One region of the Nakamurella alba genome, then DNA from elsewhere that is predicted to be linked to it. Evidence: riboswitches for the same ligand, from Rfam matches in the RefSeq annotation. Region 1 holds a riboswitch; each other region holds the start of a gene.
What was found. Region 1 has a riboswitch for S-adenosylmethionine ahead of GIS00_RS29370 (putative leader peptide). Riboswitches for the same ligand answer to the same signal wherever they lie in the genome.
Positions count from the first base shown of each region.

Region 2: it holds a riboswitch for S-adenosylmethionine, as region 1 does, so the genes downstream of both, GIS00_RS22045 (hypothetical protein) here and GIS00_RS29370 (putative leader peptide) in region 1, are expected to answer to the same signal.
Region 3: it holds a riboswitch for S-adenosylmethionine, as region 1 does, so the genes downstream of both, GIS00_RS02250 (bifunctional o-acetylhomoserine/o-acetylserine sulfhydrylase) here and GIS00_RS29370 (putative leader peptide) in region 1, are expected to answer to the same signal.

Region 1 is NZ_WLYK01000006.1:111,503-121,899, forward strand. It holds gene GIS00_RS15670 (M28 family peptidase) at 1-1,805, opposite strand, end outside; SAM riboswitch class IV at 1,925-2,038, shown strand; gene GIS00_RS29370 (putative leader peptide) at 2,076-2,183, shown strand; gene GIS00_RS15675 (cysteine dioxygenase) at 2,393-2,977, shown strand; gene GIS00_RS15680 (YciI family protein) at 3,194-3,529, shown strand; gene GIS00_RS15685 (RNA polymerase sigma factor) at 3,680-4,894, shown strand; gene GIS00_RS15690 (siderophore-interacting protein) at 4,941-5,735, shown strand; gene GIS00_RS29015 (helix-turn-helix transcriptional regulator) at 5,725-6,549, opposite strand; gene GIS00_RS15700 (hypothetical protein) at 6,704-7,066, shown strand; gene GIS00_RS15705 (DUF475 domain-containing protein) at 7,097-8,233, opposite strand; gene GIS00_RS15710 (TerD family protein) at 8,368-8,946, opposite strand; gene GIS00_RS15715 (kynureninase) at 9,105-10,343, shown strand.
Region 2 is NZ_WLYK01000011.1:602-10,998, reverse strand. It holds gene GIS00_RS22080 (NtaA/DmoA family FMN-dependent monooxygenase) at 1-86, opposite strand, end outside; gene GIS00_RS22075 (NtaA/DmoA family FMN-dependent monooxygenase) at 83-1,459, opposite strand; gene GIS00_RS22070 (LLM class flavin-dependent oxidoreductase) at 1,456-2,808, opposite strand; gene GIS00_RS22065 (ABC transporter substrate-binding protein) at 2,841-4,508, opposite strand; gene GIS00_RS22060 (dipeptide ABC transporter ATP-binding protein) at 4,505-6,184, opposite strand; gene GIS00_RS22055 (ABC transporter permease) at 6,181-7,080, opposite strand; gene GIS00_RS22050 (ABC transporter permease) at 7,073-8,068, opposite strand; gene GIS00_RS22045 (hypothetical protein) at 8,192-8,440, opposite strand; SAM riboswitch class IV at 8,761-8,880, opposite strand; partial or broken gene GIS00_RS29420 (LLM class flavin-dependent oxidoreductase) at 8,975-9,791, shown strand; SAM riboswitch class IV at 10,176-10,288, opposite strand; partial or broken gene GIS00_RS22035 (NAD(P)/FAD-dependent oxidoreductase) at 10,373-10,397, opposite strand, start outside.
Region 3 is NZ_WLYK01000001.1:524,561-534,957, reverse strand. It holds gene GIS00_RS02265 (FAD binding domain-containing protein) at 1-92, opposite strand, end outside; gene fgd (glucose-6-phosphate dehydrogenase (coenzyme-F420)) at 445-1,443, opposite strand; gene metX (homoserine O-acetyltransferase MetX) at 1,543-2,646, opposite strand; gene GIS00_RS02250 (bifunctional o-acetylhomoserine/o-acetylserine sulfhydrylase) at 2,650-3,963, opposite strand; SAM riboswitch class IV at 4,265-4,381, opposite strand; gene GIS00_RS02245 (TetR/AcrR family transcriptional regulator) at 4,463-5,104, shown strand; gene GIS00_RS02240 (ABC transporter ATP-binding protein) at 5,125-6,012, shown strand; gene GIS00_RS26765 (ABC transporter permease) at 6,009-7,640, shown strand; gene GIS00_RS26760 (MazG family protein) at 7,750-8,415, opposite strand; gene GIS00_RS02230 (hypothetical protein) at 8,457-9,425, opposite strand; gene GIS00_RS02225 (sugar transferase) at 9,535-10,397, opposite strand, start outside.

The DNA.
Region 1 (10,397 bases):
CGCACCCACCAGGCCTGCGGCGTGCCCGGACCGGCCTCCATCGCGTACATCAGCTCCACCGGCGCGGGATGCCGGGCGTCGAACCGGTCGGTGAGCAGCCCGGTGGTCGTCGCCGCCACGGCGACCACCGCGACGACGCCGACCGGCAACAAGGAGCGCCGCCGCACCGCCGGGCCCCAGTCCTCGGCGAGGATCCCGTCCAGCACCGGCAGCAGGACCAACGCCAGCAGGGTGGCGAAGAGCGCGGCGGCGGCGCCGGTCGCCAGGCCCAGGGCCGGGAAGAACAGCGCGACCGTCGGCGCCAGCACCAGGACGGCGACGGCGCCGCCCAGAGTGACCGGGACCAACGACCAGGGTTCCGGCACGAGCATCGCAATGATGATGGCCAGGGCTCCTGCACCGGCCGGGATCGCGGCGAGGTAGGAACCGCCGGGGGCGAACGCGGCGAGGACCGCACCGAGCACGGCCAGCCAGCCCAGTCCGGCGACGGCGAGCGTGTACGCGCCGAGCCGCCGGCGCAGCAGGACGAACCAGCCGAGGACGAGCAGCAGCACCAGGGCCACCACCGCGATCCGGAACCAGCCGGGCCGCCAGGGGTCGATCATCGTCGACCACCCGGGCCGGATCCATGTCATGAGCAGCCAGAATCCCTGTGCCGCAGCGGGTCCCAGGATCAACGGGATCAGGCCGAGTCCGCCGGCCGCGGCCAGACCGCCCCCGGTGCAGAACCCGCGACGCACCGCCAGCAGCCCGGCCGCCGCCACCAGCAGCACGGCGAGGACGGCCAGCGGCCAGACCCACCAGCCCGGGTAGACGAGCAGGTGGCCGAGGACCGGGAAGTAGGTGGCATCGCCCGACGACGGCTGCGAGAGCGCTCCGATGTCACTGCCGCCCAGCGCGTACGCCAGGGCCAGCGTGTTCGCACCGTGGTGCTGCAGCGACGCTGTCGACAGGTACTCCGGCCGGTCCTCCGGCGCGTGGTAGGTGGCACTGCCGTCGATGTAGGCCGAGTTCAGTCCGGTGAACCGGCCCGAGTCTCGCAGCGGCGAGAAGTCGGTGTCGTTCGGCAGGATCCGGTACACCTCGACGGCGAAGTTGGTGGCCACCGGGTACGGCACCGCGCCCGCGTAGAGGTCGACGAGATCGGCGTTGTCCCTGGTGGTCTCGAACATGATCGCCGGTCCGGAGGATCCGCGGGCCTCGACGTTGAGCACCACGCCGCCGTCGGCGGCCAGCGGGCTCTGGGTCACGAAGGCCTCCGCGCCGCAGAGGCAGGCCTCCTCGGCATCGGTGAACAGCAGGACGATGTCGTTGCGCTGCGGCGGTCCTGCCACCAGCGCCCGCGCGGTCTCCAGCAGCGTGGAGACGCCGGCCCCGTCGTCGTTGGCGCCGTAAGAGACCTGGACCGAGTCGTAGTGCGCCATCAGCACCACCCGCCCGGTCGACGCCGTCCCGGGAATCACCGCCACCACGTTCTGCACCCTGGCCATCGCGAAGCCACCGAGGGCGTCGTCCGCGCCGATCGCGTCCTGCACGACCGGGTCCAGCCCGAGCCCGTCGAGGGTGTTGATGATGTACTGCCGGACCTCGTCGGCCGCCGGCGACCCGGCGACGTGCACCTCCGTGCCGATCCGTTCGACGTGCGCCATGGCCCGGCCGGCACTGAACTCCGCGGCCGGGGCGTCGGCCGGCTCCGCATCGGGCGGCTGCACCGACGCCACCGCCCACCAGGCGAGGGCGCCGAGCAGCAGGATCGCCACCAGAGCGGGTACGGGGGAACGGGTCCCGGACTGCGACGTCGCCATGGGTGCATCCTCTCCCGATCAAGGTCCGGTCGCCGGGTCCGACGCGGCTCCGTCCTGACCCTGCCGGTCGAGGCGTTCCGTTGCCCCGGCGCCGGATCGGCGCTAGCGTGACGGGTGTTGGTCATGAGTCCCAGCGACAAGCTCCGGCTTGCTGGGCGGCAACCCTCCGACCGTGGCTGGGGTGCTCCGGATGAGGACCAGGTCGGCGTCAACGGCGCCGGCAACCACGGAATCGCCGCCCCCGGGCGGCCGGTCGACGGAGTACCCGCCATGACACACCGGCAGCAGTCCCACCCGGGATCCGACCGCGGCCTGCGCCCGCACGGCCGCCGCCACGTCGATCTGCAGCGGGTCTCCAGCGCACTCTGTTCCGGCTGATCAGCGCCTCTTCCCCGGCGCACGCGACCCCCGATCGCCCCCGGGGTACCCGCGCGGTACCCGGCGATCGCCACCCGCCGATCACCCGGAGTTCCCTCATGACCACCGCACACCTGCACCACCGCACCACCGCCACTGCCGACAGCCACACCACCCACCTCGCCGATGCCGGCACGCAGGAGGTCGGGCAGGACCTGACGGCCGAGCGGATCATCGCCCTGCCCGGCACCGACGGGGCGCCGGTCAACGGCGCCCGCCCGATCGACGACGTGCTGCAGGCTGCCGGTCCCGACCGGCTCACCCTCGACACCCTGCCCGGCCGCGACCTGGAGTCCGAGGAGCTGCGCGAGCTCGCGGCCTCGATCGCCGCGGACCCGACGCAGTGGCAGCAGCACGTCGCCTTCTCCGACGACAAGCGGCACTACGTCTCCCTGCACCGCGATGCGCACGTCGACGTGTGGGTGCTGTGCTGGACGCCGCAGAACGACACCGGCTGGCACGACCACGACGTGTCGTCCGGGGCGGTGGCCGTCACCGAGGGCACGCTCACCGAGCACAACCTCGCCGTCGGCACGCCGTCGCTGGCGACGGACGTGCCGGCCGGACAGGTCTTCGCCTTCGGACCCGACCACATCCACCGGCTGACCGGGCGGGATCCGGGCAGCGTCTCGGTGCACGCCTACTCCCCGCCGCTGTGGCGGATGGGCCAGTACACGGTGTCGCGCAGCGGGATGCTCCGGCGGAAGTCGGTGTCCTACGCCGACGAGCTCCGCCCCCTCGACGACATGGCCTGACCCCACCCTGGCGCCAGGATCTTCATCGCCTGCGCGTGGGAAGTTGCCGCATTTGGGACGGGTGGTGCAGGAGTCGACCACTTCGTACGCGCCTGCGATGAAGATCCTCGCGGGTACCTGGGGTCTTAGGGCACATTTTCTTCGGCCGGGTTGTCCGATCGGGCGGGTCCCGTTCGTCGTGGGGTCGTACGGTTCGACCCACGAGGAGGAGACCCCATGAAGTACATGATGTTCGTCTGCACCGATCCCGCCCCTGACACGGCTCCGGACAACGGCGAGAGCATCGAGGAGTGGGTGGAGGACGTCGACACCCGCGGGAAGCGGCTGGACGGGGAGCGGCTGCGGCCGGTCGCCGACGCCACCACGGTCCGGGTCCGGGCGGGTGAGTTGCTGGTCACCGACGGCCCGTTCACCGAGTCCAAGGAGTGGATCGTCGGGTTCGACATCCTGGAGTGCGACGACCTGGACGAGGCCATCGAGATCGCCGGCCGGCACCCGATGGCCCGCGGCGGCCGGCTCGAGCTGCGGCCCTTCTGGCCGTTCGAGGACTGAGCCGTCGCCGCACATCCCGACGTCCCGCCCGCCCCGGATCGACACCCCGCCGATCCGGGGCCGGTGCCCGGCACCGCACAGACTCCGCACCGACCCGGCGAGGAGCAGGCGGCACGATCGGCTGTCGCCAGAGCCGTCGCCGAGGAGCGGGTGCCGATCGTCGCCGGGCTGATCCGCACCACCGGCGACTGGGAACTGGCCGAGGACTGCCTGCAGGACGCGGTCGAGCGGGCGCTGCAGCACTGGCCGCTGGCCGGGACCCCGGACAACCCGGCCGCATGGCTCGCCACCACCGCCCGCCGCCGTGCGGTGGACATCCTGCGCCGCCGCCGCACCGAGTCCGACAAGCTGCAGACACTCGCCCAGGAACCCGACGAGCCCGTCCCACCCACGGATGTCACCGAAGGCGGGTACGGGGACGACGTGCTGCGGCTGCTGTTCACCTGCTGCCACCCGGCGCTCCCCCGCGCCGGCCAGGTGGCGCTGACGCTGCGCACCGTGGCCGGACTGGAGATCAAGGAGATCGCCCGCGCCTTCCTCACCTCCGAGGGCACCATGGGCCGGCGACTGCTGCGCGCCCGGGAGAAGATCCGGCACGCGGGCATCGCCTTCCGCGTACCCCCACCGCACCGCGTCGCGGAGCGCACGGCCGGAGTACTGGCGGTGATCTACCTGGTCTTCAACGAGGGCTACTCCGCCTCCGCCGGTGCCGGGCCGCGGACGGAGCTGGCCGAGGAGGCGATCCGGCTGGCCCGGCTCACCGCCGACCTGCTGCCGACCGACGGTGAGGTGCTGGCCCTGCAGGCCCTGCTGCTGTTCCAGCACAGTCGCCGGCACACCCGGTTCGGACCGGACGGTGCCGCGGTGCCGATGCCGGAGCAGGACCGCTCACGCTGGGACCGCACCCTGATCAACGAGGCCTTCGCCGCCCTGCACTCCGCCGAGGAAACCGCCGCGGCGGCCGGTCCCTACCGGTGGCAGGCCCGGATCGCCGCCGAGCACGTCCGCGCACGAACCCCGCAGGACACCGACTGGTCGGCGATCGTCACCGGGTTCGACGGGCTGCTGCAGCTCCAGCCGTCACCGGTGATCGCGCTGAACCGCGCCGTGGCGATCAGCTTCCGGGACGGTGCGGCCGCGGGTCTGCGGGAACTCGACGCGGTCGCGGACGAGCCGGGCCTGCGCGGCTATCACCTGGTGCCGGCGGTGCGTGGGGACCTGCTGCGCCGGGCCGGTCGCGGGGCCGAGGCGGTCACCGCATTCCAGGAGGCGCTGGAGTCCGCCCCGACCGAGGCCGAACGCGGCCTTCTGCGGCGGCGCCTCGATGAGCTCACAGGTCCCCCACGGCCTGCTGATGTAAGGTGACCCTTACTCACTGTTGACATGTCCACCGGCTTGCAAGAGGTTCCTGATGTCCGCACCCGCCCGTACCCGTCCCGCCCGTCCGGCTCCGCGCAAGGCCGAGGTGCTCCGTCGCGAGCAGCTCAGTCCGACGATGGTCCGGGTGGTGCTCGGCGGCGAGGGCCTCGCCGACTTCCCCGGGTCGGCCTTCACCGACTCGTACGTGAAGCTGACCTTCGGCGCGGAGACCGACGAGCGGGTGGTCCGCACCTACACCGTGCGCTCGTGGGATGCCGGGACCGGCGAGCTGGCCATCGATTTCGTCGTGCACGGCGACACCGGCGTGGCCGGCCCCTGGGCCGCCGCGGCGACCCCCGGTGACAGCCTGCTGGTGGCCGGCCCGGGCGGCGCCTACAGCCCGGACCCGCAGCTCGGCTTCCACCTGTTCCTCGGCGACGAGAGCGCCCTGCCGGCGATCGCCGCCTCGATCGAGTCGCTGCCGGCCGATGCCCGCGGCCTGGCCCTGATCGAGGTCGCCCATCACGGGTCCGAGCTGCCGGTGCAGGCACCGGCCGGTATCGAGATCCGTTGGCTGTACACCGAAGGCAGGGTGGGCGAGGTCCTGGTCGCGGCCGCCCGGGAGCTCGAGCTGCCGGCGGACCTGGACGCCTTCGTGCACGGCGAGGCCGGCTTCGTGAAGTTGCTGCGCACCCACCTGCGCGCCGATCGCAAACTCGCCAAGGACCGGCTGTCGATCTCCGGCTACTGGCGGGTCGGCGCCACCGAGGACCTCTGGCAGTCGAGCAAGCCGCAGTGGAACGCCGAGGCCGACGCCGCTGATCGGGCCGCCGGGGTCACCGACTGAGACCTGTTGGGGTGCGCGTGCTCTGGACGGGAATGCGGTAGGCACCGACGGATCCGTCCAGGGCCGGCATCACAGCGGCCACCGCCGCCTCGCGGGAGCGGACGTCCAGCCGCAGCAGGATGTTCTCGACGTGCTTGCGCACGGTGGACTCGCTGGTGAACAAGGTCTTCGCGATCCCGGCGGTCGGGATCCCTTGCGCGATCAACGACATCACCTCCCATTGACGGGAGGTCAGCAGCGGCAGCAGGTGCTGCCGCCGGGTGTGCCGGTACAGCTCCTGGATCCGCAACCGCAGCAGCTCCATGACCAGCACGTCCCGGTCGGTGAAGTCCGGGCCGTCGTACCGGCGCACCAGCAGTCGCCGGGTGATGCCGGTCGGCGCCGGCATCTCGACCACGAGTTCGTCGGCGTAGTCCCACAGGTCGGCCGCCTGCAGCAGCGGATCCTCCCGGGCCTGCCGCCGGGTCATCCGCGCGGACCGCCGCCGCGCCTCGATCGGCAGGCCGGGCCTGCACAGTCCGGTGTCGAAGAAGACCTGCACGGCCGGCTCGTCCGGCACTCCGTGCACGAGGTCCTGAACCCCCTCGACGACCGCCTGCTGCACGAGGCGGGTACGCCCCGGATGGTCCAGCTCGCACAGACCGATCTCGTCGCACGGCACCAACGCCAGCATGTCCCACAGCACCGGCCAGGGCAGCGCCGGTGCCGGGTCGTCCGGGTCCGGAGCATGCGGCTGGACCTCGTCACCACCAGGGCGGAGCAGGCCGAGCAGCGATCCGACATCTTTCGCGGACAGGTCGTGCGGTCCCACCACGGCGCCACCTCCCGGTCGTTGGATCGACCGTAACGGCAGCGCTGACCTGCACATATACGCCAAATGACGAATTCCCCGGCAGCCCCGTCCGGGGGCACCCTGCTGTTCGGAGCGATCGACACCCGGTCGGCCGCCCGACCGAGGAGGAATCGTCATGCGGAAGTCCGACGCGCGGGGCATCAGGACCGGATCACGACTGCTGTGGACCCGGCGCATGTTCGTGATGACCATGTCCGGCGTCCTGGTACTGACCGGTCCGGCAACGATCGTGCTGGCCGGGACAGACGCCGCGGGCCCGGCGCCGGCACCGGCGGTCGACACGACGGCCGGCCGGCCGGGGTGCAGCTACGGGTCGGACCTGCTGCCACCGCGGCAGAAGCGGGAGCCCGGGATCATGGTGACGGCGCGCTGCGAGCGTCCGGTGGGTTTCACCCGGGGAGCGATGCTCCCCGACGGCGTGGTGGTCACCACCACCCGGCGCTTCCTGCCGCTGCACGCCGTCGAGGCCGTTGCCTGAACAGCACCCGTCAGGCGGCGCCCGGAGGGGTCACACCCCCAGCGAGGTGCGGTCCTCCGGCTCGGCGGGCTCCTCGGTGTCACCGGCCCGCCGGTTGCGGATCAGGCTGGAGAGGAAGGCCGCCAGGATCAGCACCACGCCGATCAGGCCGGTGACCAGCTCCGGCACGTGGGTGCCGATGGAGACGAGCAGGATCACCGCCAGCGCGCCGATCGCCCAGTGCGCGCCGTGCTCCAGGTACACGTAGTCGGCGAGGGTGCCCTTGCGGACCAGGAAGACGGTCAGCGACCGGACGAAGAGCGCACCGATCAGGCCCAGGCCCAGCGCGATGATGATCGGGTCCGGGGTGATGGCGAAGGCGCCGATGACGCCGTCGAAGGAGAAGGACGCGTCCAGCACCTCGAGGTAGAGGAACAGGAAGAACCCGGCCTTGCCGGTGGCCTTCGCCAGCTGGGTCGGGCCGCCGTGGGTCTTCTCCTCGAAGAGCTCCTCCTGGTGCTCCTCGTAGTTCTCGAACAGCCCGCCCAGACCGTTGACCGCGAGGTAGGTGACGATGCCCAGCACACCTGCGCCGAGCACGACACCCGGTTCCTCCGCGACGGTCTCGGCGAAGACGTAGAGCAGGATGCCGGCCACGATCACCGACAGCGCATCCAGCTTGCCGATCTTCGCCAGCGGCTTCTCCAGCCAGGACAGCCAGGTGATCTCCCGCTCCTCGAACAGCCAGTCCAGGAACAGCAGCAGCAGGAACATGCCGCCGAACGCGGCGATCATCGGGTGCGCCTGGTTGAGGTACCAGCCGTAGGTACCCGGCGTTTCCGAGTCGCCCTTCTGCAGGGCCAGGTCGATCGCCTCGATCGGGCCGAGTTTCGCGGTCAGCCCGACGATCAGCAGCGGGAACACCAGCCGCATGCCGAACACCGCGATGACGATGCCGACGGTGAGGAACAGCTGCTGCCACTTCTCGCTCATCCGCTCGAGCACCTTGGCGTTGACCACGGCGTTGTCGAAGGAGAGCGTCACCTCCATGATCCCGAGGATCAGCGTGAGGCCGGCGGCCTGGATGCCGCCGTAGAAGTAGGCGACCACGATCGCCGCGATCGACACGATGGTCGAGATGGCGAAGATCCTGGTGGCCGAGTGCTCGGCCTTCACCGCAGTGGTCATGTGGGCCCCGATCCCATCAGCCCGGCATCGCCGGTGCGTGTGTCCTTGCCGGTGGACCGGATCGGTCCGCTCCCGTTACCGCCGCCGGTCGCCACGTGTGTCGGTGGCCGGCGCCGCGCAGATACTGCCAGAGCTCAGCCGACGTTGACGCCGAAGTCCAGCGCGATGCCGCGCAGGCCCGACGCGTACCCCTGGCCGATCGCCCGGAACTTCCACTCCGAGTTGTAGCGGTAGAGCTCACCGAAGACCATGGCCGTCTCGGTCGAGGCCTCCTCGGTGAGGTCGAACCGGGCCAGCTCGGACCCGGTGTTCCGGTCGACGACCCGGATGAAGGCGTTCCGGACCTGGCCGAACGACTGCCGGCGGTTGTCCGCGTCGTAGATCGACACCGCGAACACCACCGAGTTCACGTTCGGCGGCACCGCGACCAGGTCGACGTTGATCTGCTCGTCGTCGCCGCCCTCGCCACCGACCAGGTTGTCGCCGAGGTGCTCGATCGAGCCGTCCGGCGAGCGCAGGTTGTTGAAGAAGACGAAGTGCGCGTCGGACAGGATCTTGTGGTTCGCACCCAGCGCCAGCGCACTGGCGTCCAGGTCGTAGTCGGCGCCGGTGCTCGCCCGGACCTGCCATCCCAGGGCCACGGTCACCGAGGTGAGATTCGGCGCCTCCTTGGTGAGCGAGACGTTTCCACCCTTGGCGAGGCTGACACTCATGGACGGTCCTTCCGTGACGCTGTCTTCCGCGATGCTGTCGGTCCGTCCAGTCTTTCATCCCGCTCACCATCCCGTCCCGGGGTTGCCCTCGCCGGTCCCGGTTGCCGGCCGCGGTGACCCGCCGGCCGGCCGTTCCCGACCGGCGGCAGGATGGCCGGATGAGGATCGACCGGCAGCACGCCCTGGCGCTCGACGCCGCCGACCCGTTGCGCGAGTTCGCCGACCGCTTCCTCCCGGCACCCGGCGACGTGGTCGCCTACCTCGACGGCAACTCGCTCGGGCGGCCGACGACCGCGATCGCCGACCGGCTGGACCAGCTGGTCCGGACCGAATGGGCCGGGCGGCTGATCCGCGGCTGGACCGATCGCGGGGACGGTGGCGGTGAGAACGACAGCGGCGGTGGCGGCGAGGGTTGGATGGACCTGCCGGAGGCGGTCGGCGACGAGCTCGGCGCGGTGTGCCTGGGGGCCGGACCCGGGACGACGGTGATCGCCGACTCCACCACGGTCAACTTCTACAAGTGCGTCCGGGCGGCGGTACGGCTGCGACCGGACCGGACGCGACTGCTCACCGATCCCGCGCACTTCCCGACCAACCGCTACGTGCTGGAGGGCATCGCCGGCGAGCTCGGCCTGGAGCTGGTCTGGGCGGACGGCGCCGACGCCGTGCGCGAGGCGCTCGACGAGCGCACCGCGGTCGTGGCACTGGGGCACGTCGACTACCGGACCGGCGCGGTCGCCGACCTGCCCGGGCTGACCACCGCCGCCCACGACGTCGGCGCCCTCGTGGTCTGGGACCTGTGCCACTCGGTCGGCGTGCTGGAACCGGCGGTGGAGTCGGCCGGCGTCGACTTCGCGGTGGGCTGCACCTACAAGTTCCTCGGTGCGGGGCCCGGATCCCCGGCGTTCTGTTACGTCGCCCTGGAGCACCACCGGTTCCTGGACCAGCCGATCTGGGGCTGGCTCGGCCGGGAGGACCCGTTCGAGATGGCGCAGGGCTACGTCCCGGCACCCGGGATCCGCCGGATGATCAGCGGAACCCCTTCCGTACCCGGCATTCTCGCGGTACGGGAGGCGGTCGCACTGGCCGCCGAGGCCGGCCTGCCGCAAATCCGGGCGAAGGCCGCCGCGCTCGGCGACCTCGCCACGTCGGTGGCCCGGCAGCGACTGGAACCGCTGGGTCTGCAGGTGGTCTCACCCGCCGACGGAGCGCTGCGCGGCGGTCAGGTCTCGTTGGCACGAGCGGATGCCCGGGACCTGTGCGGCGCGCTGCTGTCCCGCGGGGTGATCACCGACTTCCGCACACCGGACATCTTGCGGCTGGGCCTGTCGCCCCTGCCCACCACCTTCGGCGAGGTGTTCGACGCCCTGGTCCTGCTGGAGTCGTTGGCCGGCTGACCCCCGCCGTACGCCCTGACGGGGCCGGGTTGTCCAATGGACCTCGGCGGAGTG
Region 2 (10,397 bases), on a different contig from region 1:
GGTTCACGACCGCTGCCGTGGACCGGCGTTCCGGCCCCGAGCATGATGCCCAGGGCGAGACCGGACCTGCCGGTTTGCCCGGTCACGCCACTCCCGTCGCGGTGGTGACGGCGACATCCGGTACCCGGCCGAGGTCGTCCCACACCGGGGTGAAACCGTATGTAGGGACGGTCGGAACCGGAAGCTGCAACTTGTCCCGCAGGGTGCCGGCGGCGTACTCGCCCTGCACCAGACCACGCTCCTGCAGCAACGGCACCACTCGGTCGACGAAGTCCTGCAGGCCGTCCGGCAGCACCATCGGATGGACGCTGAGTCCGTCCAGAGCACCGGCCCGGAACCAGATCTCGATGTCCTCGGCGATCTCCGCCGGGCTGCCGACCACCGTTCGGTGCCCTGAGCTCTCGGTCTCCGGGCCGTACACACGATGCAGCACCTGACGCAGGCTCGGCCCGGGGAGTTCGCGCAACGAATCGGCCATCTCGTCCTCGGCACCGATGCGCTCCGCCGGGAAGCGGTCGTCGAGGTCGACGCCGCCGAGGTCCGCCTGCAGCCGCACCTCCAGCTGGGGGACGCGGCGCTGCAACGAGTTCAGCGCCTGCAGGTCCCGGAGTCGGTTCTCCGCATCCTGCCGGTTCTCCCCCACCACGGGCACGAACCCGGGCAGCACCCGGACGTCATCGGGCTCCCGGCCGTACCTGACCGCCGCGTCACGGACCGCTGCACGATAACGCCGCGCGCCGTCCAGGTCGATCTGCCGGGTGTAGACGATGTCGGCATGGCGCCCGGCCAGATCGATCCCGGACGGGGACCCACCGGCCTGCGCGAGCAGCGGAACGGTCTGCGGGCTGCGCGGCATGGTCAACGGTCCGCGGACCGAGACGAAATCGCCGTGGTGCCGGACCTGCCGGATGGCGTCCCGGTCCAGCAGCCGGTCGGCGCTGCGGTCGGCGACCACCGCATCCGGCCCCCAGGCCACCCAGAGTTTCTTGACGGCCTGCAGGTAGTCGTCCGCCATCCGGTAGCGCAGGTCGTGCTCGGGCAGCTCGCGTCCGTAGTTGTCCGCCGCCGCCTGCGAGGTGCTGGTGACGACGTTCCAGCCGGCCCGGCCACGACTCAGATGGTCGATGGACGCGAGCTGCCGGGCCACCGTGTAGGGCTCGCTGAAGGTCGTCGAATGGGTCGCCACCACGCCCAGGTGCTCCGTGTGCGCCGCGATCGCGGTGATCAGGATGAGTGGGTCGAGGGGCCACAGCAACGACATGTCCGGGTCCGGGGTCAACGACAGGGCATCGGCGAGGAAGAGGGTGTCGAAGCGCCCTCGTTCCAGGGTCCGGCCGAGATCGACCCAGTAGTCCAGGGTGGTCACGTCCCGGACGTCGGCCGACGTCGTCCGCCAGGCGGCGGTGTGCCCGCCGGTCTGCCCCCGGAGCACGGCATTGAGCAGCAGGCGCCGGGTCATCGTGCCACCGCCAACTGGCGACGCCGTAGTCCGGGCAGCGGCACCAGGCCGAGATGTTCGCGCAGGGTGCTGGTCTCGTACTCCTGCCGGAACAGCCCGCGCTCCTGCAGGATCGGGATCACCTCGTCCACGAAGCGTCCGAAGCCGCGCGGGGAGTACGGCGGGATGACGTTGAAACCGTCGACCGCCCGCTCCACGAACCAGGTTCCGATCTGATCGGCGATCTGCTCGGCGCTGCCGATCAGCGAGAGGTGGCCGTTGGTGGCGACCTCCAGGTGCATCATCTGCCGCACCGTCCAGCGGCGTTCCAGCGCCAGCTCGCGGTAGACCGCGAACCGGCTGCGGCGGCCCTGCACCTCGTCGACCTCGGGCAGGAGCTCCGGAGGCACGGTCTCGTCCAGGGAGAGCCCGGTCAGGTCGACACCGCCCAGCTGACCGGACAGGATGGCCAGCCCGGCATCGCTGTCGGCGAGTGCGAGCAGGTCTGCCTGGATCTGCCGGGCCTCCTGCTCGGTGTCGCCGACGATCGGCACCAGGCCGGGCAGCACCTTGATCTCGTCCGGGTGCCGCCCGGCGGCCGCCACCTGCTTCCGCAGGCCGGCGTAGAACTCCTGCGCGGGACCGAGCTCCCGCTGCGCGGTGAAGACCGCATCGGCATGCCGGGCGGCCACCCCCTGTCCCTCGTCCGAGGATCCGGCCTGCACGATCAACGGCCGCCCCTGGGGGCTGCGCGGCACGTTCAGCGGGCCGGCGACATCGTAGAACTCGCCGTGGTGGTCGACCGGCCGTACCAGGTGCGGGTCGGCGAACCGCCCCGACGCCCGGTCCACCACCACCGACTCCGGGTCCCAGCTGTCCCAGAGGGCCTTCAGCACCGTGACGAACTCGTCGCCCCGGCGGTACCGGTCGGAGTGGTTCGGCAGCGGCTGGTCGCCGTAGTTCTGCGCACCGGCACTGGAGGTGACCAGGTTCCATCCCGCCCGGCCGCCGCTGACGTGGTCCAGGGTGGCGAGCTGGCGGGCCAGGGTGTACGGCAGACTGAAGGTCGTCGACGCCGTGCCGATCAGGCCGATGTGCGTGGTCACCTGCGACGCCGCGGCCAGGAACACCAGCGGTTCCAGGGAGCCGAAAGGCGCACTCGCCGCCAGCGCGTTGCGGTCCACCGCCACGCCGTCGGCGAGGAAGAACGCGTCGAACTTCCCGCGCTCCGCGGTCCGGGCCACCTCCAGCAGCGGCTGCCAGCCCGGGTAGTCGTCGGCCCGGCTGTCCGGCCGCCGCCAGGCGCCCTTGTGCAGGCCGGCCCCGCCCGCGCTGACACCGAAGTGCAGCGTGCGTCCCTGTGGCTTCATGTCTGATCTCCTCGGTTTCTGGGCGACGCGGATCAGGAGGAGGCCTGGACCCAGGTGTCGTAGAGCCGCAGCCGCGAGGACGCGTCGAGCCGTAGCCCCTGAACCCCGTCCCGAGTGGCGTAGATCTGCAGCTGCGAGCCGTAGGGGATGTCGTAGCCCTGGGTGATGATCTCCTTCTGGATCTCCGCCACGATCGCCCAACGCTTCTCGGTGTCCACCTCGGCCTTCTGCGCGAGGATCTTGTCGTCCAGCGGGCTCTCGGTCAGGTGGGCCGCGCTGTTCGGCTGCCCGCCGGACCAGAAGTCACGGCGCAGTGTGTCCGGATCCGCCCGGGTCAGGCCGGAGAACGTGTAGTCCCAGTCGCCGGCCGAGCGGACCTTGAACGACTGCGAGGACTCCGGGATCTCGATCTCGACCCCGATGCCGACCTCCTTGAGCTGGTTCTGGGTCAGCTCGGCCGCAGACTTGGTGGCCTCGCTGGACAGCAGCTTGAGCACCAGCTTCGTCCCGTCCTTCTCCCGGATGCCGTCGGCACCGACCGTCCAGCCGGCTCCGTCCAGCAGGGCCTTGGCACCCTCGGGGTCGTACACCAGGTCGGCACTCAGGTCGGTGTACCCGGGAGTGGTCGGCGAGAGGACGCTGGAGGGAACGGCGTACCGCGCGTTGAAAAGGGTGGCGTTGAACTCGTCCCGATCGATCGCCTTCTGGAATGCCTGGCGCACAGCCTCTTCGGCGACGAGCGGGCGGAAAGTGTTGGCGAACAACGACTGCACGTTCCCTGGGTTCGCACGGGAGGTCAGGGTGAACCCGGCCTGCTCGAGCGCGTCCTGGTCCTGCACCGCGGGCTGGAAGATGCCGTCGAACTCGGCGGACTGCAGTCCGCCGGCGCGCACACCGGTCTCCTTGACGATCGGCAGTACGACGGTCTCGACATAGGCCTCGCCCTGGTGCTCGGCGGCCGCGGACGGCCAGGCGTAGCCGGCGCGCCGGGTCAGCACCACCTGGGAGGTCAGATCGTACTTCGACAGCACGAACGGTCCGGACCCGACGAGCTCGCCCTGGCACCGCTCGTCGGCGGTCAGCTTGTTGGTGGCGGGCGACAGGATGCCCAGCGTCGCGGTGGCCGCGGCCTGCAGGAACGGCACGTTCGGGGTCTTGAAGGTGACCTTCGCGGTGCTGTCGTCGACCACATCGGTGCCGACATAGTCCGCCAGGTAGCTGGAGCCGAGGAACGACGCGGCGCCGAGATCGATGATGCCGTCGAAGTTCGCCTTGACCGCGGCGGCGTCCAGCGGGGTGCCGTCACTGAAGGTCACGCCGTCTCGCAGATGGAAGGTGAACTCCGTGGCGTCGTCGCTGATCTCCCACTTCTCGGCGAGCGCGGGCACGATCTCCCCGGTCTCGAAGTCCTGGTCCACGAGGGTGTCGGTGAACTGGGCGCCGAGCGAGAGCGTGTTGGTCAGCGACGTCTGGGCAGGGTCGATGCAGGTCGGATCGCCGTCGAGGGCGAGGGTCAGCGTCCCACCGGAGACCGGTTGCCCGGCGGCCGCCGACGAGCCGGAACTCGTTCCGGCACCGGCGTTCTGGGCGGTGGCACCGGCGGTGCTGCCGCAGGCGGCGAGCACGGCGGCCAGGGCTGCGCCTGCGGTGATCGTGCCGACGGATCGGAGCTGCCGCCGTCGGTGGTGCGTGGGGTTCACTGGAGTCCTTCTCGGGTGAGCTGGTGAGGGATGGTGGAGATCCGGCCGCGCGGGATGGCGGCCAGCAGGTCCTGGGTGTAGCTGTGCTGCGGGGCGGAGAAGAGCTGCTCCGTCGGCCCCTGCTCGACGATGCGCCCCTCCCGCATGACCGCGACCTGGTCGGCGAGTTGCCGGACGACCGAGAGATCGTGCGAGATGAACAGGTACGTGAGCCCGTGTGCGGCCCGGAGATCCACCAGCAGCTGGAGGATCTGGGCCTGGATGGAGGCGTCCAGTGCCGACACCGGCTCGTCCAGGATCAGCAGCTCGGGTCGCAGGGCGAGTGCTCTGGCGATCGCCACCCGCTGGCGCTGCCCGCCGGAGAGGGCGGCAGGGAGCCGCTCGGCGACGGACGCGGGCAGAGCGACCTGCTCGAGCAGATCGCGGACGTCGGCGGCCCGGCTGGTGGCCGAGCCGATCTCGAAGGCACGCAACGGTTCCGAGATGATCCGGCCCACCGCGAGCCGGGGATCCAGTGAAGCATAGGGGCTCTGGTACACGAACTGCACCTGGCGTCGCCAGGCCCGCAACTTCTCGCCCCGGACCCGGGTGATGTCCTCGCCGCGGTACCGGACGGTGCCGGCAGTCGGGTCCGCCAGACGCCCGAGCAGGCGCGCCGTCGTCGACTTCCCGGATCCGGACTCCCCGACGAGTGCCGTCGTCCGACCGGCACGCAGCTCGACGTCGACGCCGTCGACGGCCACCAGCTGCGCGCGACGTGAACCAGGTAGCGGGAACGACTTGGTCAGACCCTCGCCGGCCAGCAGGATCTCCGGCGGATCGGACTTCTTGCCCAGGTCGCCCGCCGCCCGCTCCACCACCCGCGCGGAGGGGGCGAGCACGGTCGGGTTGATACCCGGCGACGCCGCGAGCAGCGTCCGGGTGTATTCGTCGGCGGGCGCGGCGAGCAGCGCTGCCGGGGTACCGGTCTCCACGACCCGGCCGTGCCGCATCACCACGATCCGGTCGGCCCGCTCCGCGGCGACGCCGAGGTCGTGGGTGATGAACAGGACGGCCGTCCCGTGTTCCCGGCGCATCGCATCGAGCAGGTCGAGAACCCTTCGCTGCACAGTGACGTCGAGCGCGCTGGTCGGCTCGTCGGCGATCACCAGCTCGGGCAGGCAGGCCCAGGCATTGGCCAGCAGCACGCGCTGGCGCATCCCGCCGGAGAGCTCGTGCGGGTACTGCTGCGCCCGGGACGCCGGATCCGGAAGTCCGACCTCGGCCAGCAGCTCGACCGCGCGTGCCGCCGCCGCCCGCCGACCGGCCCCGGTGTGCAGCCGCAACGTCTCCGCCACCTGTGCGCCGACACGCATCACCGGATTCAGCGAGACCAACGGATCCTGCGGCACCAGCCCCACCCGGCTGCCACGGATGTCCCGCAGCCGGCGTTCGCCGGCCGAGGTGATGTCGTCGTCACCCAGGACGATCCGCCCGCCGGTCACCCGCCCGGTCTCGGGCAGCAGTCCGAGCACCGCGTGCGCGGTGGTCGACTTGCCCGATCCCGATTCGCCCACGACGGCGACGAACTCGCCCGGCGCGACCGAGATGTCGACGCCGCGCACCGCGTCGACGCTGTTGTCGTCCTCCCCGTAGCTGACCCGCAGGTCCTTGAGCTCGAGCACCGGGCGGCTCATCGGTGCACCCCGCGGCGCTCCAGGTCGCGACCGATGCGGTTGGCGGCTAGCACGACGGCGACCACCACCAGACCGGGCAGGGTGGTCAGCCACCAGGCCCCGGCCAGGTAGTTGCGTCCCTCGGAGACGAGCTGCCCCCACTCCGGGGCCGGTGGTTGCGCGCCGAAACCGAGGAAGCTCAACGACGAGATCGACAGGATCGCGGTGCCGAACTCCAGGGTCGCCAGTGCGAGCACCGGGCCGGCGGCGTTCGGCAGCACGTGCTCGCCGAGCACGCCGTACCACTTGCGGCCGAGAGCGCCTGCAGCTTCGACGAACTCGCTCGACCGGATGCGCAGCACCTCGGACCGCATCAGGCGGGCGAACGAGGCGACGATCCCGACTCCGACGGCGATCGCCACGTTGATGGTGCCGAAGCCCAGCGCGACCACCACCGTCAACGAGAGCAGCAGCCCGGGAACGGCCAGCAGCACATCGACGACCCGCATCAGCAGGCTGTCGGTGCGGCCGCCGGCCCACCCGGCCCAGAGCCCGATGGCCGAGCCGAACACCAGGCCGATGGCCACGGCCAGCACAGTGGCCTGCAAGGACAGCGCCGAGCCGTGCACCACCCGGGCGAACAGGTCGCGGCCGATGTAGTCGGTGCCGAACCAGTGCGCACCGGACGGGGCCTGCAACTTGTCGACGGGATTGCCGGCCAGCGGATCCTGATGGGCGAACACCCCCGGCAGGAAAGCCCACCCCACCACCAGCGCAATCACGGCCCAGGACAGCCAGACCCCCACCCGCGCCGTCCACCGGCGGCTGCGCCGCGGCCGGGTGCGGCGTGGCGGTGCGGTTCCGACGGCCGAACCGTCGACGAGATCGACCGTCTCGACGGCCAGCACGCTAGACATCTGCGGTCTCCTTCTTCTCCGGGGTCGTGGTCACCGCAGGTCGCCGACGGGAACGGCGGACGGCGATCCGTGGGTCGATGAGCGGGTAGAGCAGGTCGACCAGCAGATTGACCACCACGAAGATGGCGGCGGCCAGCACGACCAGGGTCTGCACCACCGGGGTGTCCTGGGCGGCGACCGCGGTCTGGGTCAACTTGCCGATCCCGACACGGGAGAAGACGGTCTCGACCACCACGGCGCCGCCGAGCAGGTTGCCGGCGCAGATCCCCACCATGGTGAGTGCCGGGATGACGGCATTGGGCAGCGCGTGCCGGAACAGCACCCTGGAGGTGGAGGCGCCCCGGGCCCGCGCGGTGTCGACGTACGGCTGGCGCACCGCGTGACGCAGGCTCCGGGCCAGCACCTGTGCGACGTAGGCCGCATTCGGCAGGGCGAGGGCGATCGCCGGCAGCACCATGCTCTCGATGCCCTTGTTGCCCAGCGAGGGGAACCAGCCCAGTCGGAAGGAGAACAATTGCAGCAGCAGCAGTCCGGACCAGAACGTCGGGACGGCGACACCGAGCGAGGGCAGCGACAGCAGCGCCTGCTGCAGCCACCGGGTACGCAGCCGGGAGGCCAGCATGGCCACACCCACCCCGAGCAGCAGGGCCAGCAGCAGGGCCGCCCCGGCCAGGGCCAGGGTCTGCGGCAATGCCTGGCGCAGGGACTCGCTCACCGGCGTGCCGGTGGCGATCGAGTTGCCGAGATCACCCCGAACGAACCGGGACAGCAGCGAGAAGTACTGCACCCACAGGGGTTGGTCCAGTCCGTACTCGGCCCGCAGCGCGTCGAGCTCGTCCTGGGACGACACTCCCCCGTCGCCGCCCGCGGCGAGCCGGATCTCGACCGGATCACTCGGCAGCAGGAAAAGGATGACGAAGGTGACGGTGTAGGCGGCCCACAGCACGAACAGTGCCTGCAGGAGTCTGGTCACCAGGTAGCGGGTCATGGCAACGCCAACAGACTTGGGATCGGATGCACAGCAGCAACTTTCGGATAGGAGGAGAGCGGCCCGCAGGTAGCGCCCGGGCAGGGCGCCACCTGCGGTGCAGCGGTGGTGCGGTGTGCCGGTTCAGTGCAGGTCGCGGGCGATCTGCAGCGCGATCTCCTGGGACACCTGTCGGTGCTCGAACTCGAGCAACCGCCGGACCTCGTCCGAAGTGCCGGACAGATCCGGACCTCCGGCATCGACCCGCTCGGCCCAGGCGCGCAGCTGCCGGTCGCGGTCCACCCAGTGCGCTCTCTCGGACTCGCTGCGGGACCGCGATGCCGCTTCCCCGTAGCGGCGCCGCAGCCGTCGGTAGCCGGAACTGCCGGTCAACCGGCGGTTCGCCTCGCGCAGGGGCGTGTCAGTGGAACTGCCGTAGGGAAAACTGTCGTGAAAGGATCTGCTGTGCAGCATGTTCGACTCCGGTCGGGACAGCGGCGCCTCCCGTTGGTACGGGATCGCCGTCGGGCTGTCGCTTCCCCGGGGGTGCGGGGTTGCGCTGACGAGTGGTGCTCGTCAGCGACAACAGAAGGCACTCTGCGTCCGTCCCAGGTCGATGTGGCGGCGGCGGGACCAGGTGCCGGCGACATGCCCTGCGGCGGCACGGTGCTCGTCCACGAGGACTCCTGACGGTTCGCGGCGTACGGCGCTCTCGGCTGTGCTTGCACGGACCGGCTCTTCCGGTCCGCACCCGGTCGTCACCTGGAGCACCCCGCCACATCCGTGAGGGTTGCCGTCCAGCAAGCCAGGGCTTGTCGCTGGAACTCGTGACCGAAATCGACCGTATATCAGTACTTCTCCGGCGCGCAAGTACCAACGTGTGGTGAAACGGTTCACCTGCAAGGGATTGCGAGCCGAACCACACCGATGGCCATCGCCCGGCCGGGCCACCGCGGTGATCCGGTGTCGGCCGACCACAACAGCACGGAGGTGTTGACCGACCAGGCACGTGCGGTGGAGCGGTCCGGTTGGCAGGGTGCACTGATCGGGACCGGGTGGGGGCGCCCGGACACCTTCACGGTCGCAACCGCGCTCGCCGCCCGCACCGATACCTTCGAACCGCTGATCGCCACCCGACCGGGATACTGGCAACCGGCTCACTTCGCCTCTGCCGCAGCCACGTTGGACGAACTGACCGGCGGGCGTGTCCGGGTCAACGTGATCTCCGGCAAGGACGACGCGGGTCGCCGCCGCGGAGGCCGACGTGCAGTTGTTCTGGGGCGAACCACTGGCCGCCGTGGCGGACAGGATCGACACACTTCGCTCGCTGCAGGTCGATGTCGGACGGGTGCACCGGCCGTTGGCGTTCGGCCTGCGCGTGACCACGGTCGTGCGCGACACGACGGAGGAGGCCTGGGCGGTGGCCCGGGCGCGTGTGGCGGCGATGGCGCTGTCGCCGACCTCGAGCGGGGGGTGGGCGGAAGCCGTTGGCCAGCAGCGGCTCCGCCGGCTCGCCGACCGCTCGGAGGTGGTGGACGAGTACCTGTACACCGCGCCCGCGCTGGCCGGCGGCATCGGCGCGGGCGCCTCGTGGCTCGTCGGGTCGCCCGACGACGTGGCCGGCGCCCTGTGCCGCTACGCCGATCTCGGCATCAGCACCTTCATCCTCTCGGACACGCCGTACCGTGACGAGATCACCCGTCAGGGAAGTGATCTGCTGCCCTTGCTCCGGGGTCTCCGGTAGGTGTCCGCCGGAGATCGCCGGACGGGGGCGCCGCGGGTTCCGCCGATCCCGCGGCGCCGTGCGGCCACCGTCCCGCCTGTGCCCTGGGCGGCCGCAGACCGGCATCGCACTCGAAGTCGATGCCGGACGTGTTCCGTCGGGTGCGCAGGATGGCCTGACATCCGATGCAGAACAGGGGATATCAAGTTCGGAAGGTCACCAGGACGGCGTCGCTCCGTCGTGATGCCGCACGGGCCGGAACGCTTCGGGCCACAAAGGGCCCGGCAGGGTCAGGACCGACAGCCGGCGCTGTGCACGCGGCCGAGATCGACATGACGGCGGCGGACAGCACACCAGGCCCAGATGCCCAGCGGTACTTGGTGCGTCACGTCGGATCCCCTCGATCGGCTGTGCTGACCCTGACGATCCGTCCGGGCCGTGTCCTCACCTGGGGCACCCCGCCACAGCGTGAGGGTTGCCGTCCAGCAAGCCAGGGCTTGTCGCTGGAACTCTTGACAGCAGGACCGTACAACAGTGTCGCGAAGATCGTCAACCAGCAGGCCGCTGAAACGGTTCACCGGCAACGGATCTCGCTGGATCGGTCAGCCCGGCCGGGATGCAGATGCC
Region 3 (10,397 bases), on a different contig from region 1:
GACCCGAGGGCGGCGAGGGCGGCGAGCACCTCGTCGGTGGTGTCGGTGATGCGCACCCCGGGCGGCGCGAACGCCGTGCTGGTCGCTGTCATGGGCCGACGGTATGTCGGATTCCGATCGGCCGACTATGGGCACATCGCCCGGTTTCGACCTCTTCTTGTGCAGGACGGCAACGAATGACGGTCGTGTGTCGCCGGGTTTACCGCTGGACGACAGTTGTCGCTCTGTGCACGCCGAAAGTGACGCTGGGTTGACCGACGGCCGATCGGGTGTGGCACAGGCCACCGGACCGGCCGGTGAGGCACCGGCCACAGAACGCCGTTCTGTTCTCCCCGGCGCGCGGTGCGGCGTCCCGGGCGGCCGATTCCGCCCTCGGGCGCCGGCCGGAGGGGAACCGGCGACGGGTACCGCCGGAGGCCGTCGGTCTCCGGCGGGAGGAGGGTGTCAGCGGGCCCGCAACCGGGGCAGCACCTGCGACCCGTAGAGCTCGAGGAACCGGGCCTGGTCCGGTCCGGGCGCCTGGAAGACCAGGTGGGTGAAGCCGAGATCCAGGTAGCGACCGATGCGTTCGACGTGCTCGTCGGGATCCGAGGAGACGATCCAGCGCGCCGCGGCCCGCTCCGGGGTGACCGCAGCGGCGATCCGCTGCAGTTCGAGCGGGTCGGTCACCCCGGCCCGCTCCTCCGGGGTCAGCGCGAGGGTGGCCCAGGACGCCGTGTCCGCCAGCGCCCGGGCCGGGTCCGGGTCGAAGGACACCTTGACCTCGATCATCAGCTCGAGGTCGGTGAGGCTGCGCCGGGACCGGGCCGCACCCTCGGCCAGGGCCGGCAACAGGGTCTCGGTGTACTGGGCGGTCGACTTGCCGGAGGTGGTGATGAACCCGTCGGCGATCCGCCCGGCCAGCCGGGTCGCGGCCGGTCCGGAGGCGCCGATCCAGATCGGCACCGGCACCTCGGGCCGGTCGTAGACAGTGGCGTTGTCGGTGGAGTACCAGGTCCCGTCGAAGTGCACCCGGTCGCCGGCCCACAGCTTCCGGATCAGCGTGACGGCCTCCTTGAGGCGGGCGAACCGCTCCCGGCCGTCCGGCCAGGACGACCGCAGCGGCACCTCGTTGAGCGCCTCCCCCGATCCCACGCCGAGCACGACCCGGCCCGGGTACAGCAGACCGAGGGTGCCGAACGCCTGCGCGATCACCGCGGGGTGGTAGCGGAAGGTCGGGGTGAGCACCGAGGTGCCGAACAGGATCCGGCTGGTCCGTTCGCCGAGGGCACCCAACCAGGGCAGGGTGGCCGGGGCGTGGCCGCCGTCGTGCCGCCAGGGCTGCAGGTGGTCGGAGACGAAGACGGAGTCGAACCCGCTCTGCTCGGCCAGCACACCGAGCTCGATCAGCTCACGTGGCCCGAAGAACTCGGCGGACGCCTTGTAGCCGAACCGCACCGCCACCCGTTCCTCCTCCGCACCGTCCCGGATCCGGCCGGTCGACGCCGCGGCTCCTGCCCCGCACACTACTGACCCGTCGTCGCCGTGCCGGTCGCGGTGCGGTCAGGAGCTCTTCCCGGCGGCCAGCGCCGTGCGCACGATGTCGCCGATCCGGTCCGCCTCGATGAGGAAACCGTCGTGACCGTGCCGGGAGTGGATGACCTGCAGCGGACGCGCGGTGGGCGCGGTGGCGATCCGCGCGCCCTCGGCGGGTGTGTAGAGGCGGTCGCTGTCCACCACCGCCACGGTGATCGGGGCGGTGATCATGGCCAGTGCGGCGTCGACGCCGCCGCGGCCACGGCCGAGGTCGTGGCCGTTCATCACCTCGGTGAGCACCAGGTAGGAGCCGGGATCGAAGCGGCGGCCCAGCTTCTCGCCGTGGTAGGTGAGGTAGGAGCCGACCGCGAAGCCGCCGCCCGGCTGCTCGTCCCGGCCGAACCGGTCCTCGAGCTCCTGCGCGCTGCGGTAGGTGGTGTGTGCGATCTGCCGGGCCACCGCCATCCCGGCGACCGGTGCCGGACCGCCGTGGTAGTCGCCGCCGGCGAACGCCGGGTCCATCCGGATCGCGGCCAGCTGCGGTGTGGCCCAGGCGATCTGGTCCGCGGAGGCGGCCGCGGTGGTGGCCACCGCGATCACCTCGCGCACGTAACCGGCGTGCTCGACACCCCATTCCAGCGCGCGCATCCCGCCCATGGAGCCACCGAGGACCGCAGCCAGCGAGGTGATCCCGAGCTGCTGCAGCAACCGGTGCTCGGCCCGCACCTGGTCCCGCACGGTGATCTCCGGGAACCGTGACCCCCAGGGCCGGCCGTCCGGGCCGGTCGACGACGGGCCGGTGCTGCCCCGGCACCCGCCGAGCACGTTCGCGGCGATCACGAAGTACTCGGCGTCGTCGATGGGTGACCCCGGCCCGATCAGCCCGTCCCACCAGCCGGGGGTGGGCTGGTCCGGACCGACGTCGCCGACCACGTGGGCGTCACCGGTGAGGGCGTGCAGCACCAGCACCACGTTGTCCCGCTCCGGCGACAACCGGCCCCAGGTCTCGTACGCCATGGTGACCGCCGGCAGCACGTGACCGGAATCCAGTGGCAGGTCACCGATCTCCCGCGCATGCCGACCGGACCCGACGGCGGGTGAGCCGTCGGGCCCGGCCGACACCGCGGTCATCGGTCAGCCCTTCGCCGCGCGGAACCCGGCGTCGAGGTCGGCCAGGATGTCGTCGATCGACTCGGTGCCGACGGCCAGCCGGATCAGGCCGGGGGTGACACCGGTGGTGAACTGCTCGGCCTCGGACAGCTGCGAGTGCGTGGTCGAGGCCGGGTGGATGACCAGCGACCGGACGTCGCCGATGTTCGCCAGGTTGGTGAACAGCTCGAGCGCGTCGGTGAAGGTCTGCCCGGCCTCCACACCGCCCTTGATCTCGAAGGAGACGATCGGGCCGCCGCCCAGCGGTGCGTACTGCTGCTGCAGCGCGTGCCACTTGCTGGACTCCAGCTGGGGGTACGACACCGACTCGACCTCGTCCCGGCCCTCCAGGAAACGGGCGACGGCCAGCGCGTTCTCGTTGTGCCGCTGCACCCGCAGGCTCAGCGTCTCGATGCCCTGGGCGAGCAGGAAGGCGTTGAACGGGGAGATCGCCGGCCCGATGTCGCGGAGCAGCTGCAGCCGGGTCTTGAAGATGAACGACACGTTGATGCCGAACAGCCCGTTCGGGCCGAGATCCCGGGCCCAGACCAGGTTGTTGTAGCTCGGATCCGGGTTGTTGAAGTTCGCGAACTTCTCCGGGTCGGCGCTCCAGTCGAAGGTGCCGCCGTCCACGATCACGCCGCCGATGGCGGTGCCGTGGCCGCCGAGGTACTTGGTCGCCGAGTGCACCACGATGTCCGCGCCGTGCTCGATCGGCCGGATGAGATACGGGCTGGGCACCGTGTTGTCGACGATCAGCGGCACGCCGTTGCGGTGCGCCACGTCGGAGACACCGCGGAAGTCCAGCACGTCCAGCTGCGGGTTCGAGATCGACTCCGCGTAGAACAGCTTGGTGTTCGGCCTGACGGCGGCCTGCCAGGACTCGAGATCGTCCGGATCCTCCACGAAGTCGACGCTGATGCCGTACTTCGGCAGCGTGTAGTGGAAGAGGTTGTAGGTACCGCCGTAGAGCCGCGGCGAGGACACCACGTGGTCACCGGCCTCGGCGATGGCGAGGATCGCCAGCGTCTCGGCCGCCTGGCCGGACGCGACCAGCAGCGCACCGGTGCCACCTTCCAGGGAGGCGATCCGCTGCTCGACGACATCGGTGGTGGGGTTGTGGATCCGGGTGTAGATGTTGCCGAGCTCCTCCAGCGCGAACAGCTTGCGGCCGTGCTCGCTGGAGTCGAAGGCGAACGAGGTGGTCTGGTAGATCGGCAGGGCCCGGGCCTTGGTGGTGGGATCCGGGGTCTGGCCGGCGTGGATCTGCCGGGTCTCGAAGGACCAGTTGGGGCTCATCTCTCATCTCCTGTGACGTGAGGGCGGGGCAGCGACCATGCCCGCTCCGCCGGGGATGACGGGCGGGGACGGGTCGCTGATACAACGAGGACGGATGGCCGCCATGTCCCGGATACCGGGGCGCGGCGGGTGCTGCTGGGTTCCTGGACCGCCCGGTGCGGGGCGGCAGGATGCGGCCTTCGGACCACTACCCCGGGTACGTCGGCCGCACTGCGGACGCCGGAGAATTCAGTGGCGGCAACACATTCGACAGGACACAGCTGCGCTCCTCCGGGCGGCCAACTGGGCCGGCCAGGTGGCCGACCCGCGCTTGCGGAACCCGGATCCGGGCTCCGCCAGGTCAATCACCCGGGGCACCCCACCGCGTGTGGAGGGTTGCCGGCCAGCGAGCCGGGGCTTGTCACTGGCACTCATGACCTGACGCGAGTGTAGCGAACCGGTGTCGCCGGGGCACCGGGTGTCTTGACCGATGGCTGAACACGCGTTTAGCATGCTGAACATGCGTTCAGCGCAGGACGACGACCTGACCACACGTGCCCGGATCCGGGACGCGGCGATCACCCTGTTCGCCACGCACGGTTTCGCCAGGACGACCGTGCGCGCCATCGCCGCGGCCGCCGGCGTCTCGCCGGCGCTGGTGCTGCACCACTTCGGGTCCAAGGACGGCCTGCGCGCGGCCTGCGACGCCCACATCTCGGACTTCTTCGCCGCCTCGGTGGACGAGGTGGCGGGCGCCGACCTCTCCACGCTCGCGGAACTGATGTCCGCCAGGCCCGCCGAGCCGCTGCACGGCTACGTGCGGCAGGCCCTGGTCGAGGGCGGCCCGTTCGCCCGCCGCTTCTTCGACGGGCTGGTGGAGCAGACCCGGCGCTACCTGGTGCTGGCGACCGAGCGGGGTGACGTCCGGTCGGCCGGTGACGACACCGGCCGCGCCCTCGCGCTGGTGGTGATGAGCCTGGGCACCCAGTTGCTGGCCGACTACCTGGCGCCGCCCGGCACGCCGGCACCGGCGGCGCAGGTCGCCGCCGCGGACCGGGTGGCCCTGCCGCTGGTCGAGCTGCTCACCCATGGGCTGTTCACCGACAGCCGATTGCTGGACGGCTATCTCGCACACCTGCACACCCGCCAGGAGGAACCGTGACCGGGACCGCTGCTCTGGAGATGAAAGGTGTCCGGAAGACGTTCGGGCACGTGGTCGCACTGGACGACCTCGACCTGACGGTGGGCACCGGCGAGGTGCACGGCTTCCTGGGGCCCAACGGCGCCGGGAAGTCCACCACCATCCGGGTGCTGCTCGGCCTGCTCCGGCCGGATGCCGGGTCGGCCCTGCTGCTGGGTGGTGATCCGTTCGCCGACGCCGTGGCGCTGCACCGCCGGCTGGCCTACGTCCCCGGCGATGTCACTCTCTGGCCGAACCTCACCGGCGGCGAGGTGATCGACCTGCTGGGCCGGTTGCGCGGCCCGGTCGAACCGGCCCGACGGGCGGATCTGCTGGAGCGCTTCGAACTCGACCCCCGGCGGCGCGGCCGGACGTACTCCAAGGGCAACCGGCAGAAGGTGGCGCTGGTCGCGGCGCTGGCCGCCGACGTGGAGCTGCTCGTGCTGGACGAGCCGACCAGCGGGCTGGACCCGTTGATGGAGGCCGTGTTCCAGGACGAGATCCGGCGGGCCCGGGAGCGCGGCACGACCGTCCTGCTGTCCAGCCACATCCTGTCCGAGGTGGAGTCGCTGTGCGACCGGGTCAGCATCGTCCGGGCCGGTCGGGTGGTCGAGACGGGTTCCCTGTCCCAGCTGCGTCATCTCACCCGGACCTCGCTGGCGGCCGACCTGGACGCCGTCCCTGGCGGTCTCGACGCGCTGCCCGGAGTGCACGACCTGCGGGTCGAGGGTTCCCGGGTCGAGCTGGCGGTGGACTCCGACCGCCTCGGGCCGGTGCTCGAGGCGTTCACCGCTGCCGGGGTCCGGACGCTGACCGCGTCCCCGCCCACGCTCGAGGAGCTGTTCCTCCGTCACTACCGCGAGGAACCGGCCACCGGCGGCGCGCGATGACCTCGGCGGTGGTGGGGATCGGTGCTCCGCCGGGAACGGCCGGGCGGGGTGGGCCGCTGACCGGCCTCGGCCCGCTGCTACGGCTGTGCCTGCGCCGGGAGCGGATCCCGTTGCTGTGCTGGGTGATCGGGGTCGGGCTGGTGGTCGGCACCAGCTTCCCGGCGATCGCGGCGCTGTACCCGGAGGCCGCCGCCCGGGCCGACCTCGCGATCGGGGTCGGGTCGAACCCGGCCACCGTCGCGATCACCGGCCCGGTGTTCGACAGCTCGGTGGGCGGGCTGTCGGCCTGGCGGGTCGGGGTGATCGGCTCCACCGTGCTGGCGCTGATGGCCGTGTTCACGGTGGTCCGGCGCACCCGCGGCGACGAGGAAGCGGGCCGGACCGAGCTGCTGGCCGCCACCGCGGTGGGGCGCTCCGCGCAGCTCGCCTCCGCGGTCCTGGTCGCCGCTGCCGCAGCGGTGGCGGTTGGTCTGCTCGGGCTGCTCGGCGCGCTGTCCACCGGGTCGGCGGTCACCGGGTCTCTGCTGCTGGTCGCCGCCCTGGCCGGTTGCTCCTGGGTGTTCGCCGCGGTGGCGGCGCTGGCCGCGCAACTCGCCGGGTCCGCCCGCGGGGCAACCGTGCTGGCCGGGACCGCCGTCGGCGTGGCATTCCTGCTGCGCGCCACCGCCGATGGATCCGACCTGCCGTGGCTGCGGTGGCTCTCCCCCATCGGCTGGGTCGAGCAGCTGCAGCCGTTCGCCGCGAACCGGTGGCCGGTGCTGTTGCTGTACCCGGCCGCGGCGGTGCTGTTGCTGCTGCCCGCGGCCTGGTACCAGCGCCGCCGGGATCTGGGTGCGGGACTGCTGCCCACCCGGCCCGGTCGTGCCGTGGGCCGGCTGTCCGGGATCGGCGGTCTCGGGGTCCGGCTGCAGTGGGGATCCGCGGCGGGCTGGGCGGTCGGGCTCGCGGTCGCCGGGGCGGTGCTCGGTGGGGTGGCCGGCGGCGCCGATCAGCTGCTGCAGGGCAGTCCACAGATCCAGGAGCTGTTCCGCCGGCTCGGCGGCGACGGCGGGATCTCCGCGGTGGTGCTGGCCGCGATCGGCGGGTTCGTCGGGATCGCGGTGGCCGGGCAGGCGGTGTCCATCGCCCTCCGGCTGCGCGCCGAGGAGGAGGCGGCCCGGACCGAGCTGCTGCTGTCCTGCCCGGTGAGCCGGACCCGGCTGTTCGCGGTGCAGCTGCTGTGGGTGGTGGTCGCCCCGGCCGTGTCACTGACCCTGTGCGGGCTCTCCGCCGGTGTTGCCCTCGGCGCCCGCGGCGGCAGCGGGGCCGGTCTCGGCGACGGACTGTCCGCGCTGCTCGTGCAACTGCCCGCGGTCTGGGTGATGGGCGGGATCGCCCTGCTGCTGGTCGGTCTCGCGCCTCGCGCCATCGGAGTGGCCTGGGCGGCGGTCGGCGTGGCGCTGCTGCTCGGCCAGCTCGGCGACCTGCTGCGGCTGCCGCGCTGGGTCATCGACCTCTCGCCGTTCGGTCACCTGCCGCAGCTGCCCTCGGCGGCGATGGACTGGACCCCGGTCCTGGTGCTGACCGGGATCGCCGCTGTGCTGGTGATCGCCGGGCTGCTCGGATTCCGGCGCCGCGACGTCGGCTGATCCGGTACGCGTCCCCGCGTCGTGTGTCTGCTGTGGCTGCCGCCGGACGGATCCGCCGGTCCCGGTGGCACCGCCGGCACCCTCCGCCGTCCCGGTGACCCCCGACGGATCAGCCGGTGGTGCCCGTCGGGGCACTTCGTTCGGCCGCGACCAGCCGGTCGGCATGACCCCGGGCCACCGCGCGCAGCTCGGACTCCGGGTCACCGCCGGTGGCGCCGGCCTCGTAGGCGAGCCGGAACAGCTGCTCCCCCATCGAGTCGCCGGCGGGCAGTGGCACCTGCACCCCGTACTTCACCGACCGGGCGCCGAGCTTGGCGGCAAGGGCGACCGCCGGTTGCCCGAGGGCGACCCCGGACAGCACCGAGGACCGGCCCTCCGCCTTCTTCAGCTCCACCCAGCGGACCTGCTGGTCGGCCGCGGTGTCGACGGCCTCCGCATCGGCGTACACGTGCGGGTGCCGGCGGATCAGCTTGTCCGCGAGGTCGCCGGCGACGTCGTCGATGTCGAAACCGCCCTCCGCAGAGGGCGTCTCGGCCGCGATCCGGGCATGGAAGAGCACCTGCAGCAGCACGTCGCCGAGTTCCTCACGGATCGCCCGCTCGTCCTGATCCTCGATCGCCTGCAGCAGCTCGTAGCACTCCTCGACCAGGTACCGGCCGAGGGAGGCGTGCGTCTGCTCGGCATCCCACGGGCAGCCACCCGGGGATCGCAGCCGGTCCATCACCTCGACCGCTCGCCGCAGTCCGTCGCCCGGTAGCCCGTTGGTCTCGCTCACCGGCCCCATTATCCGGGCGGTGGAACCAGCCCGGTGCGGGCTCAGGCCGGCGCGGCGGTCAGCCCGGTCCCCGGCGCAGGTACGTCCGGGACAGCGGCGAGCGGATCCGGCACCACCGACACGGAGACCGGGTCCCAGAGACCGAACCGTGGGTTGACCTCGATCGCGGAGGTGGCTGCGACGGTGGACAGGATCACCCGTTCCACCTCCAGCAATCCCTCGAGCCCGCTGCCGAGCGTGCCGAGCTGGATCACCTGCTGCTGGGACGAGCGGGCCGTGATGAGCGCGACCACCACACCGTTGGCCTGCGGCACCACCACGACGTCGCCGACAGCGGCGCGGAACAGGCCCGCCGCCCCCTCGACCGCATGGGCCTCGGCCGAGCTGATCACCTGACTGCCCCGGCGGCCGCCGGTGGCGTCCATCAGGGCGACGGCGTTGCCGGGGTCGGCCTGGATCGCCGACCGCAGCGCGATGCCCGCGGCCCGGTCCGGCACGACCACACCCTCGTAGGTGGTGGAGACGACGTCGGTGGTCACGGCTCCGCCGGTGGCGGTGGCGATCTTGCTGACCAGCACCAGGTCGCCGAGGGTGGCCGGGACGTCGGCGAGCGGGATCTGCAGCGACTGCGCGACCGCCGCCGGATCGATCCCGGACGACTGCACGGTCTCCTGCACCTCCCCCGGCGTCACCGAGATCCCGGCCGCAGCGGCGGCCTTGCCGATCAGGTGGCTGCGGATGACATCGGTCAGCTGGGTGCGGTTCGCGCTCTGCCGGGACAACGTCGTGGAGGTGCCGCCGGCCTGCTCGTCGATCACCTGCTGGACCCGATCGCCCAGCGCGGACTGGCTGTACCCGATGCCGTCGAACTCGGCGGCCGACCCGGGATCCGCGGTGCAGGCGGCCAGCCCGGGCAGGGCGACGGCCAGCACCAGCAGCGCGGTGCGGATCGGGCGGCGCGCCCGGCGGGTCTGCGGCAGCGCAGCGGACAAGGACGTCGTCGACCTCACCGGCACCCCTCTCGGTTCCTCGGCTGCGAGTCAGACTGCCACAGCCGCAGCGGATCCGCGCCCGGAGACGATCATGGGAGGCCGGCGACGGCACCCACGTAGATGGGCGTCAGTACGCCCCGCCGCTGGAGGTCACGGCCTTGAGGGTCTTGAACAGGATGACCAGGTCGCCGGTGATGGACCAGTTCTCGACGTAGTAGGTGTCGAGCCGGACGGTGTCCTCCCAGGAGAGGTCGGACCGGCCGGAGACCTGCCAGAGACCCGTCATGCCCGGCTTGACCAGCAGCCGCAGCATCGCCTCGTCGCCGTAGACGTCGACCTCGGAGCGCAGCGGCGGCCGCGGCCCGACCAGGCTCATGTCGCCCCGCAGCACGTTGAACAACTGTGGCAGCTCGTCCAGCGAGTAGCGGCGCAGCACCTTGCCGATCCGGGTGATGCGCGGGTCGTCCTGCATCTTGAACAGCACCTGGTTGCCGGCGTCCCGCTGCGCCTGCTGCAGCGCGGCCAGCCGCGCCTCGGCGTCGACGACCATCGAGCGGAACTTGACCATCCGGAAGGTGCGGCCGTTGACGCCGACCCGCTCCTGCCGGAAGAACAGCGGACCACGGTCGGTGCACTTCATCGCGACGGCGATGCCCAGGATCACCGGGCTGAGCAGCACCAGCAGCAGCGCGGCACCGATCATGTCGAAGGAACGCTTGAGCACCCGGTTCGCACCGCGGTAGGTGGGCCGGTCGACGTGGATCAGCGGCAGGCCGGCGACCGGCGTGGTGTGCACCCGCGGGCCGGCGATGTTGGTCAGGGCGGGGGCGAGCACCAGGTCTACCGAGGTCTTCTCCAGCTCCCAGCCGAGGCTGCGCACCCGGCTCGGGCCGAAGGAGGCGGTGGCGGTGACGGCGACGACGTCGATGTCGTGGGCGGCGGCGACCTTCGCGACGTCGTCCAGCGAACCGAGCACCGGGATGCCGTCGA